Prosthecobacter dejongeii: one gene and its partner. Each later gene encodes a partner of the first gene's protein in a complex. Links are inferred from orthologs where the notes say so. Each region holds a gene or a part of one and is shown on either strand. Other genes may lie near its edges.

Region 1 (4,918 bases):
CGCGTGATCAGTGACTTCGCCGCTATGGCCGCCACTCCGCGCCATGCCCTCATCACCTTCATCGCACCGCCTCATATCCCGGTGAAACGGGCCCTAGAAGTGTACGCAGGCCTGCGCTCCATGGCGGAGTCTTTCGGGATCAACATCGTCGGCGGTGAAACGTCCCGAGGAAATCAACTCATCCTCACCGTGAGCATGACTGGCACCGCGCCTAACCATCAATGGATTTCCAGAAACCAGGCCCGCGTGGGCGATGACCTCTATGTGACGGGCCGCCTAGGTGGCTCCATCCAGGGTAAACACCTGAAATTTACCCCACGCATGGCCGAGGCTCATTGGCTGGCCAAAAACCTCAAAGTGCATGCGATGATGGATATCAGCGATGGCCTTGCTCAAGACCTACCCCGCCTCGCCAACGCTTGTGGGCTGGGGTTTGAGGTGGACTTAGCAGCCCTGCCTCGCACCCCAGGATGCACACCACAGCAGGCCTGGGGTGATGGAGAAGATTACGAACTCCTGCTGGCCATTTCGCCCAAAACCTCAGCCCAAAAACTTGAGACGTGGAAAAAAACTTTCCCCAAACTGAAGCTCACCCGCATCGGTCATTTGGTAGAAAAACAAGACGCCCCACTTGCCCCTAGCGGCGGCTGGCAGCATTTTCGTTCCTGATTGCATGATGGATTCCGAAGTCACCTTGTCCACGCCTGAGGCCACCCTGGAATGGGGTGCCGAGTTGGCCCGCACCCTGCAACCCGGAACCGTCATTGCCCTGTGCGGTCATCTAGGAGCGGGCAAAACCCAGGCTACGAAGGGCATCGTCAGCGGATTCAGTTCCCGGGCGGATGTCACCAGCCCTACTTTTACCCTGGTGCATGAATACCTGGACGGTCGCGTGCCCATTTTCCATTTCGACTTTTATCGCATGGATACGGCCCAGCAGGTCCTCACCGTCGGCTGGGATGACTTCCTTGATGAACCTGGCGTGGTCATCGTGGAGTGGGCCGATTTATTTCCTGAGCTCCTGCCAGATCACACCCGCTGGTTTCATTTCACCTCCTTGCCCACGGGCGAAAGACGGGTGAAGGAAAGCGATTCCGCCCCCGCATGATCTCCCCTCGCACCATCCTCGCTCTCGACCTCTCTTCCACTCGCGGAGTCATTGCTGTGCTGCGGGGCACTGAGATTCTTTTTGAGGCGGCCTTTACTGCTGAGCGCTCTCACAATGCCCAGGTCTTTGCCCCGCTCGGACAGGCCTTGGACGCCATCGGCGCAGAGTCTGCCATCATGGTCATTGGCACAGGACCAGGTTCCTACACCGGCGTGCGCATCGCCATCGCCGCAGCCCAGGGCATCGCTCTTTCACGCGGATGGCCCGTCTTTGGCTGGCCCTCCATCACCAGTGGCCCTCTGGCCGATTACCATGTGATCGGCGATGCCCGGCGCGGCATGTTTTATCTCACCTCCGTGAAGCAATCCACGTTAGGCCCCATCGAGATCGTGGATGCCGCTGCGGCTCAAGCCGCTGTCGAAGCAGGCGGCGATTGGTTTAGCTTCGATGCGAAGCCCCCCCTCGCTTTGCCGCAGGTCCAACTGTGTCCCCCCGACGCTGGCAAGTTGGCCCTGATTGCCTCAACGCTCCCCGATGAAGTGATCAAAACCTTAGCAGCTCAGTCACTGGAGCCTGTTTATTTGCAAGAGGCCTTCATCACCACGGCCAAAAAGGCAGGCAAAAAAGTCCCCTGCGTGGCCCAGCCGATCTGATTCCTTCGTGGCAGAGAAGACGGGGGTAGAAAAAATCTTGTCCAAAGAGTGCCCGCAGCAGACTCTTGGCTTCGCATGAACCGCCGCCACTTCCTTACCACAGCCCTTGCCGCCACGCTAGCCCCCATCGCCGCCCAGCAAGGTCGTGCTCCGCGCATCATCCTACGCTCCTCCTGGCAGACGGTAAACATTGGCGACATCGCCCACACCCCCGGCGTCCTCGCCCTCCTGGAAAAACATCTTCCTCATGTCGAGGTGCGTCTGTGGCCCAGCAAGGTGGACAATGGCGTGGACGAAATGCTGATGAAGCGTTTCCCAAAATTGGTTATTCTCAAGAAAGAAGACCTCAAGCAGGCCTTCGAAGAATGCGATTTCCTCCTGCACGGTTCCGGTCCCTCATTGGTCGCCCAAAATGATGTGGTGAAATGGAAAGAAGCCACCGGCAAACCTTACGGCGTCTATGGCATCACCGTCGCAGCCCAGGGCTCCACCTCCACCAAACCCGCCTCCGAAAGCTCCATCGCCAAGACCATCTCAGTTCTCAGTGGAGCCCAGTTCGCCTTCTTCCGCGACACCGTTTCTCTAGGCCTTGTCAAGAAGCTCGGGTGCACCTGCCCCATCCTTGAGTTCGGCCCAGATGGAGCTTTCGCCACCGATCTGCGCGATGATGAAAAGGCCCTCGCCTTCCTGAAAGAGCATGGCTTGGAAGAAGGCAAATTCCTCTGCTGCATCGGCCGCCTGCGCTTCACGCCCTATTGGAAAATGAAGCCCGGCGTGAAATTCGATGAAACAAAACAGAAACGCAATGACGCCATGAAAGAGCACGACCTGGGTCCCCTGCGCCAGGCCATCATTGAGGTGGTCAAACAGACCGACATGAAGGTCCTGCTCTGCCCTGAAGACTCCAGCCAAATGGAGGTCAACAAAGAGAACTTCTACGACAAGCTGCCCGAGGATGTGAAAGCCAAGGTCGTCTGGCGGTCCACGTATTGGCTCACGGGTGAAGCCCTGAGCACCTACGTGAGAAGTGCCGGCCTTTTCGGTGCCGAAATGCACAGCCCCATCATGTGCATCGGCAATGGCATCCCGGCCATCGTCTGCCGCTGGACGGAGCAAACCAGCAAGGGCCTCATGTGGCGTGACTTTGGCCTAGGCGAATGGCTCTTCAACATGGACGAAGAATCTGAAATCCCCGGCATCGTCCCCGCAGTCGTCGCCATGGCCAAAGATCCCGCTGCCGCCAAAGCCAAAGCCCTCAAAGGCCAAGCCATCGTTCACGAACGCCAGCGCCTAACCATGGAGATCGTCGGCAAAATGTAAAGTGAGGCGGGCACTCCTGCCTGCCCCATTTAAACTGACGGGGATTCATCTCAAAACCTTAGCTTACGCAGGTCCTACGGCTAGATTTAAAATCACTCCATCATTCGCTTTATGCATCTCTAGGAGCACCCTCGGAACATGAAGAAAATAGCTATCCCAGCTAGAAGCAGATAGAGCAACCACTTCCCCAGCCGCGCGCAGCCAGCCATTCGGTTGATCTGCGTTTCGCTCGCCTCATCCAATGTGGGTTCCGAAACGGGAGGCTGTTCGATGTCGTCCTCTTCCATTTCAGCGTTGTATTCAATACGCCATCGCCTGTCGAGACAATCCTCGGCAGCCGCCAGTCATTCTAGCCCTTGAAGGAAAGCGTCTGCTCGCAACGATTGCTTACTTGCCCATCCAACCCCGTCCCTGTGACAATGAATTTCCCCATGCGCAAAAGCATCCTTTTCTCCCTCATGATCCTCATCGGTGAAGACTGGGCCAACGCCCAGCAAAAGACGGCCAACTACGACGAGTCCAAGATCCCGCCCTACACCCTGCCCGCCCTGCTGACCGCGCAGGATGGCAGCAAGATCTCTTCCGCCGAAGGCTGGACAAACACCCGGCGCCCCGAAGTGCTGGCTCTTTTCCAGGAGCACGTGTTTGGCCGCACCCCGGCAAACTGGGGCAGGGTGAGCTTTGAAACCCGCGAGGTCAAAAAAGACGCCCTTGGAGGAAAGGCCACGCGCAAGCTCATCCACATCGCCCTGCCAGAGCATCCCACTTGGGCCGGCATGGAGGTGATGCTTTACATCCCCAATGGCCTTTCCCAGCCCGCCCCTTGTTTCGTCGGCCCCAGTTTCGGTGGCAACCATGCCGTCAGCACAGAAACAGACGTTCCTCTTTCCACACGCTGGATGCGCCCCAGCAAGGACAAGCACATCGTGGACAATCGTGCCACCGAAGCCAGCCGTGGCAATGAAAGCAGCCGCTGGCCCCTGGAAATGATCATTGGCCAAGGCTTCGCTGTTGCCACCTACTACTATGGGGACATCGAGCCAGACCACGCCGACGGCTGGAAGGAAGGCCTACGCGCCATCCTGAGCAAAGACGGGGCGAACACCGAATGGAAAAATGGCGACTGGGGTGCCATCGGCGCTTGGTCCTGGGGCCTTAGTCGCATCGCCGACTACCTGGAAACCGACGATAGCATTGACGCCAAAAAGCTCGCCGTCATCGGCCATTCGCGCCTGGGTAAGACCTCTCTCTGGACTGGAGCGCAGGACCAGCGTTTCGGCGTCGTCATATCTAACAATTCAGGCGAAGGCGGCGCAGCCCTCATGCGCCGGAATATTGGTGAAACCACCGCCATCATCACCAAAGCCTTCCCTCATTGGTTCACCAAAACATACACCAGCTACGCCAATAACGAAGCCGCCTGCCCCATTGACAAACACATGCTCATCGCCCTGGCCGCACCCCGTCCCATCTACATCGCCAGCGCGGTGGAGGATACCTGGGCAGACCCCAAAGGCGAGTTCCTCTCCGGCCTGAATGCAGAGCCTGTGTATGCCCTTTTTGGCCAAAAAGGCTACGGGGTCAACGAACAACCCGGGATTGATAGCCCCGTGGGTGATGCCATTGCCTATCACATCCGCACAGGGAAGCATGATGTCACCAGCTATGACTGGGAGCAGTATCTGCGATTTGCCAAAAGACACTTCAACAAGTGACTGCCGGGAAAATGCAGCCTGAAAAATAAGTCTTTCAGATACGATTAATTTGCCGATCTTTCGGAATCGTTTATAATTATTGGAATGAAGGCCAGTTTTCAGGCAGCCGAACCCCAACCCCT
Region 2 (5,689 bases), on another replicon or contig:
CCCTGAAGCTCATTTTGGGCGAACGAGCTGATCGAAGCCTCATTCGCAACGGCCAAGATACCTGCACCGTAGAGGCCAGCTTTCACCTACGCGACAGCCGGGCTGTGGATGCCGTGCTTGAGGAAGCCGGGCTGGATCCCTGCCAGGACGGAGAACTGCTGATCAAGCGCAGCATCAGCACCAGCGGCGCGAACAAACAGCTCGTCAATTGCACCCCCGTGACCATTCAAGTTTTGAAGAACTTGGGTGAGCACCTTGTGGACCTCCATGGCCCCCATGATCACCAGTCGCTCAATTCCCAGGACCGCCAGTTGGAGATGCTGGACAAGTACGTCGGCAGCGAAGACACCCTGCTGAAATATCAGGCAACCTGGCAGCAGTGGCGCGCGGCGCAAAAAGAGCTGGAAGACCTCGCTAATAGCGAGCGCAGCAGCAGCCAGCAGGTGGACATGCTGCGCTTTCAGGCCCAGGAAATCGCCGCTGCCGCATTGAAACCGGGAGAGGAAGAGGAGATCGAAGCTCGCCACCGCATCGCTGCTAATGGTGCACGCCTCACGGAGGTCTGCTCAGCCATCACCGCCCGCCTGGGTGAAGGCGAAGGCGGCATTCTGGATGCACTGCGGGAACTCAGCCGTCATATCCACGAATTGGAAAAGATTGATCCAGGCACGAGCACGATGTTTGAAGGGTTTAAATCGGCCCAGATTGAGCTCACCGAGCTGGAAAGCAGCGTGCAGGAATACGCCGACGACCTGGAAACCGACCCTGCCGAGTTAGCAGAGCTGGACCAGCGCATCCACACCATCCAGACGCTAAAACGGAAGTATGGCCCCACCGTCGCAGCGATTCTTGAGTTCCAGCAGGAGGCCGAGCAACGGCTGGCCAAGATCGAGAACCGAGGCGAGGAACTGGAGCGCCTGGAAAAACTCGTCAAGGATCGCCGGGCTGAGGTGGAAAAACTGGGCAAACAGCTTTCCAAAAAACGGGCGGAGGCTGCGCCCAAGCTGGCCAAAGAAGTGGCCACTCATTTGGCCGATCTCGGCTTCAAACGCAGTGTCTTCGAGACCCAACTGTCACCCCTGACCGAGCCTGCCCGCCAGGGTTTAGAAGAGGTGGACTTCCAGTTTGCTCCGAACCCCGGCGAGCCCCTCAAACCCCTGCGCCTTACCGCCAGCAGCGGAGAAATGTCCCGCGTGCTCCTGGCCGTAAAAAGTGCCCTGGCTAAACAGGATGCCGTGCCCCTTCTCGTGTTCGACGAGATCGACGCCAACGTCGGTGGCAACATCGCTGAGGCTGTGGGCCATAAAATGGCCTCCCTGGGCAGCACGCATCAGGTCATCGCCATCACCCACTTCCCGCAGGTGGCCTCCCTGGCCGCCAGCCACTTCGTCGTCACCAAGGAAATCGAAGGTGACCGTACCAAATCCCACATCCGCGAAGTCGCAAATGGGGAGAGAATCGAAGAACTCGCCCGCATGCTCGGCGGCAAGCTGGAATCCGCACGCGAGCATGCACGCAATCTTCTGGCTGGAAGGGCTTGAGAAAAACCCGTCGAGCTCAGATATCGCTGCTTATCCCCTCCCCTCTTGCAATCGCCGGATCTTGGCGGAACGTGCGGGTTCATGTCCACCCCGATTCTGCCGACCGACCAACCGCCCCTTTTGCATCATGCCGTGGAGGAGGCTGTGCGCCTGCTCCAGGCCGGGGACGTGGTGGCACTTCCCACGGAGACCGTTTATGGCCTCGCCGCTGATGCTCTGAATCCCCAGGCCGTGGCGAAAATCTTTGAGGTCAAGGAACGCCCCACCTTCGATCCCCTCATCGTTCACCTCGCCGACATCAAAATGCTGGACTTGGTGGCGGACATTCCGGAAGAAGTGAAAAAAACCGTCGCCCGTCTCATCGAGCGCTACTGGCCTGGCCCGCTCACCCTGCTTCTGCCGAAGAAACCCTGCGTGCCAGATCTCGTCACCGCGGGCCTGCCCACCGTGGCCGTCCGCATCAGCAGCCATCCCATTTTTAAACGGGTAGCCACCGCCCTGAATCGCCCCATCGCCGCCCCTAGCGCGAACCGTTTCGGTGCCATCAGCCCCACCTCCGCCAGCGCGGTGCTGGCCGAACTGGGCGGCCGCATTCCCCTCATCGTGGATGGTGGCGCCTGCCTACATGGCCTGGAGTCCACCATCATCAAGGTGACACCTGCTACCCCGAAAAACCTGATCACCATCGTGCGCCCTGGCCCGGTGACGCCCGAAGATCTGAAACTCTACGGTCGCCTGGAGCGCATGACGCGCACTGTGGTGGATGGTGCCAGCGAGGCGCCTGGCCAGCTCGCCTCCCACTATGCCCCGCGCACCCCATTGCGCTTGCTCAGCAAGCCCTCTGACTTCACGCCGGAAGAGGGCAAACGCTACGCCCTGATGAGCTACCGTGGTGAGGAGAAAGATGGTTACCTCGACCTCGCTGATTTTGAGCAGGTGATGATCCTCAGCCCTGGCAATGGCAAGCTGCCGGAGGCGGCGGTGCGCTTCTTTTACGTGCTGCGCGAGCTGGACAAACTGGGCGTGGATGAAATCATCGCTGAACCGATGCTGGAACACGGCATGGGCGTGGCCATGATGGACAAACTGCGCCGCGCCTCCGTGCGCCCGGCCTGATTTTTCCCCTCCCACCGCATGGCCATCCTTGCCCTTGAGTCTTCCTGCGACGAGACCGCCGCCGCTATCTGCACTCCCGATGGCCGCCTACTCGCCTCACGCATTGCCTCCCAGGCAGACATCCACCGACTTTACGGTGGCGTGGTGCCGGAGGTGGCCTCGCGCAATCACATCCTCCACGTTCGCCCCCTGGTCGCCGAGGTGCTGGCTGAGGCAGGAATGCAGCTTGGCGACATCGCCGCCTTTGCTGCCACCAGCGGGCCTGGTCTAGTCAGTTCCCTGCTCATCGGCACCAGCATGGCCAAAGCCCTGGCCGTGGCGGAGAAAAAGCCCTTCCTCGCCGTGAACCACATGGAGGGCCACCTACTCTCCCCCTTCATGGATGAAAATGGCCCCGTGAGCCCTTCCATCGCCCTCATCGTGAGCGGCGGCCACACCATGCTCGTGCAGGTGCGCAGCGTGGGTGACTATCGTTTGTTAGGCCGCACCCGTGATGATGCGGCGGGAGAGGCCTTTGACAAGGTGGCCAAAATGATCGGCCTGCCCTATCCTGGCGGGCCGGAGATTGATAAACAGGCACGCCTGGGCAATCCGCGCGCCTACGCTTTCCCCCGCAGCTTCCTGGATGGTCAGAGCCTGGAGTTCAGCTTCAGCGGCCTGAAGACCGCAGTGCTGTACGAACTGCCCAAGCTCAACCTCGAAAACGCCACTGTCCTCGCCGACGTGTGCGCTAGCGTGCAGGAAGCGATCACAGAAGTGCTGGTGGAAAAGCTCGTCCTCGCCGCCCGCCAGACGGGTGAAACGCTCGTCACTGTCAGCGGTGGTGTCAGTTGCAATCGCGGCCTGCGGGAAAAACTCACCGCCCGCTGTGCCAAAGAAGGCCTCACCCTCTTGCTCGCCCGCCCAGACCTCTGCACAGACAACGCCGGCATGATCGCCTTTGCCGCTGCCCAACGCTTTTCGTTAGGCCACACCTCGCCCCTGGAGGCTGATGTGGACCCAAATTTGGCACTGGTGTAAATGCCCTGCCGATCATCTTCAAGGGCCGTTTCCTCCAGGACAGCCCAGCATCCCCTCACCCAGGCCTCTCCCCCGAGGGAGAGGCCTGGGTGAGGGTGAGAGCCTTGGAAGCTCTAAACCCTGCCAAGTCCTAACCCGCCCCCCAAAGCAATCACGATACTTTTCACGGCAACTCATCCGCGAAACTAAAGATCTCGCCGGGCTTCCGAGCTTACCCGATCTGCGCCAGGATCGCGGAGGCGATCTTGTCGGCTTGGGCTTCGAGGTATTCCACGTCACGGCCTTCGATGAGCAGGCGAATGAGGGACTCGGTGCCGGAGTAGCGCAGCAGCACGCGACCGTAATCGCCCAGCTTTTTCTCGGTTTCCTTGATGATCTTCTGGGCATCGGCCAGCTCGGTGATCGGCGGCTTGCTGCGCACGCGTAGGTTGCGGGCAGCCTGGGGGAATTTTTTGAGGCACTTGCGCAGTTGGCTCAAGGGTTCACCCGTTTCCTTCATGATCTTCAGCACCTGAAGACCTGCGATGAGGCCGTCGCCCGTGGTGGCCCAGTCACCAAAGATGATGTGGCCGCTTTGCTCGCCGCCCAAGTTCAGACCACGGGAGTGCATTTCCTCGAGCACGTAGCGGTCGCCCACATTGGTGCGGATCACACGGCCACCCAGGCGGGAAACAAGGTCATCCAGGCCGTAGTTACTCATGATGGTCACGGCCAGCGTGTTCTGCTTCAACGTGCCTTTGCGCAGCATGGATTCGGCGGCGATGGCCATCAGCTCATCCCCATCCAGGGCGATGGCTTCCTCGTCACAGAGGGCAATACGGTCCGCATCCCCATCGTGGGCGATGCCAGCCTGAGCCTGGGACTGGCGAACCAGACGCTCCAGCTCCTCGCTGTGGGTACAGCCACATTCTTCATTGATGTTAAAGCCGTCCGGTTCGCTGTGAAAGACCTGCACGTCCGCACCCAGTTGCTCCAGCGCCAGCGCACTGGTGTAGGAGGCCGCACCGTGGGCATTGTCCAGCGCCACTCGCATGCCATCCAGCCGCAGGCCACCCATGCTGGCCACTGCGTGGGCCACGTAGCGCTCCACACTGTCCGCCATCCGGCTCACGCGACCGATGCCGCGCCCCTCCGGGCGGGTGGCTTCCTCCGTGTTGCCGAGGACGATCTTCTCAATGGCGATCTCGGTCTTGTCGCTCAGTTTGCGACCGTTGCCGTGGACAAATTTGATGCCGTTGTCTTCAAAAGGATTGTGGGAGGCACTCACTACGACACCAAAGTTGGCTCCGGTCTGCGCGGCCAGCATGGCCACGGCAGGGGTGGGCACCATGCCTGCGAGGACGACATCCACGCCGGCGGAGTTCAGGCCGGCGATGAGGGCAGACTCCAGCATCTCCCCGGAAGCGCGGGTATCCCGCCCGATGATGCAGCGGGGCCGTTCGCCCCCTGCAGCCCGGCTTCCCAGCACAGCCGCCGCCGCCTGCCCCAGGCGAAGGACAAACTCAGGGGTCATGGGATGGCGATTGGCCACGGCGCGGACGCCGTCGGTGCCGAAGAATTGACGCTTTTCAGACATAGAGCGCGCGGTTTACCTCAAGACTGCCCCAGTGTCAAAGCCAGCCGTGCAAAGTCCCTCACACAGCCCGCAGTGGCGGCAGGGGCGGATAGTCCCGCGGGCCCCTGCTGATTTGGCTCTTGATCATGAACCAAAACAGAAAGGCGAGTAGCAAAGCCACGAATTTTTCGCGCCAGTTGCGGGTGAAAAAGCTTTTAAACAGGTCCCAGTTCACGGGTCGGTTCCTCCGGCATAGGTTCAGGCGCGGCTGCACCCAGGGTCAGCAGCTCATTGAGACGGTCACGCAGTTCATCCGGTTCCAGATCATGCTCCAGCTTGCCTCGGTAGGCCAGGGACAGGGCACCGCTTTCTTCACTGACGATGAGGGCGATGGCGTCCGTCTCCTCCGTCACACCCATGGCGGCGCGGTGGCGCAGGCCGATGGCGCGGTCCCGCA

Evidence for each region.
Region 2: the proteins of tsaB (region 1) and tsaD are in contact, whole or in part, in a solved structure (PDB 4WQ4), measured with the Escherichia coli proteins. The link is inferred for Prosthecobacter dejongeii from one-to-one orthologs.

The regions. Positions count from the first base shown.
Region 1 is NZ_JACHIF010000010.1:33,505-38,422, forward strand. What follows is about bases 1-2,932. They hold tsaB (tRNA (adenosine(37)-N6)-threonylcarbamoyltransferase complex dimerization subunit type 1 TsaB), read left to right. Parts: upstream 1-1,104; coding sequence 1,105-1,761; downstream 1,762-2,932. Other genes in these bases: thiL (thiamine-phosphate kinase), read left to right, coding at 1-669; tsaE (tRNA (adenosine(37)-N6)-threonylcarbamoyltransferase complex ATPase subunit type 1 TsaE), read left to right, coding at 674-1,108; HNQ64_RS19545 (polysaccharide pyruvyl transferase family protein), read left to right, coding at 1,837-2,932. In the rest of the region: more of HNQ64_RS19545, read left to right, coding at 2,933-3,081; HNQ64_RS19550 (glucuronyl esterase domain-containing protein), read left to right, coding at 3,513-4,796; HNQ64_RS19555 (hypothetical protein), read left to right, coding at 4,881-4,918. UniProt on the Escherichia coli protein: Required for the formation of a threonylcarbamoyl group on adenosine at position 37 (t(6)A37) in tRNAs that read codons beginning with adenine.
Region 2 is NZ_JACHIF010000001.1:312,659-318,347, forward strand. Bases 1,826-4,676 are described here. They hold tsaD (tRNA (adenosine(37)-N6)-threonylcarbamoyltransferase complex transferase subunit TsaD), read left to right. Parts: upstream 1,826-2,675; coding sequence 2,676-3,677; downstream 3,678-4,676. Other genes in these bases: HNQ64_RS01040 (L-threonylcarbamoyladenylate synthase), read left to right, coding at 1,826-2,657; glmM (phosphoglucosamine mutase), read right to left, coding at 3,889-4,676. Also shown: DNA repair protein RecN, read left to right, coding at 1-1,541; more of HNQ64_RS01040, read left to right, coding at 1,623-1,825; more of glmM, read right to left, coding at 4,677-5,253; diadenylate cyclase CdaA, read right to left, coding at 5,448-5,689.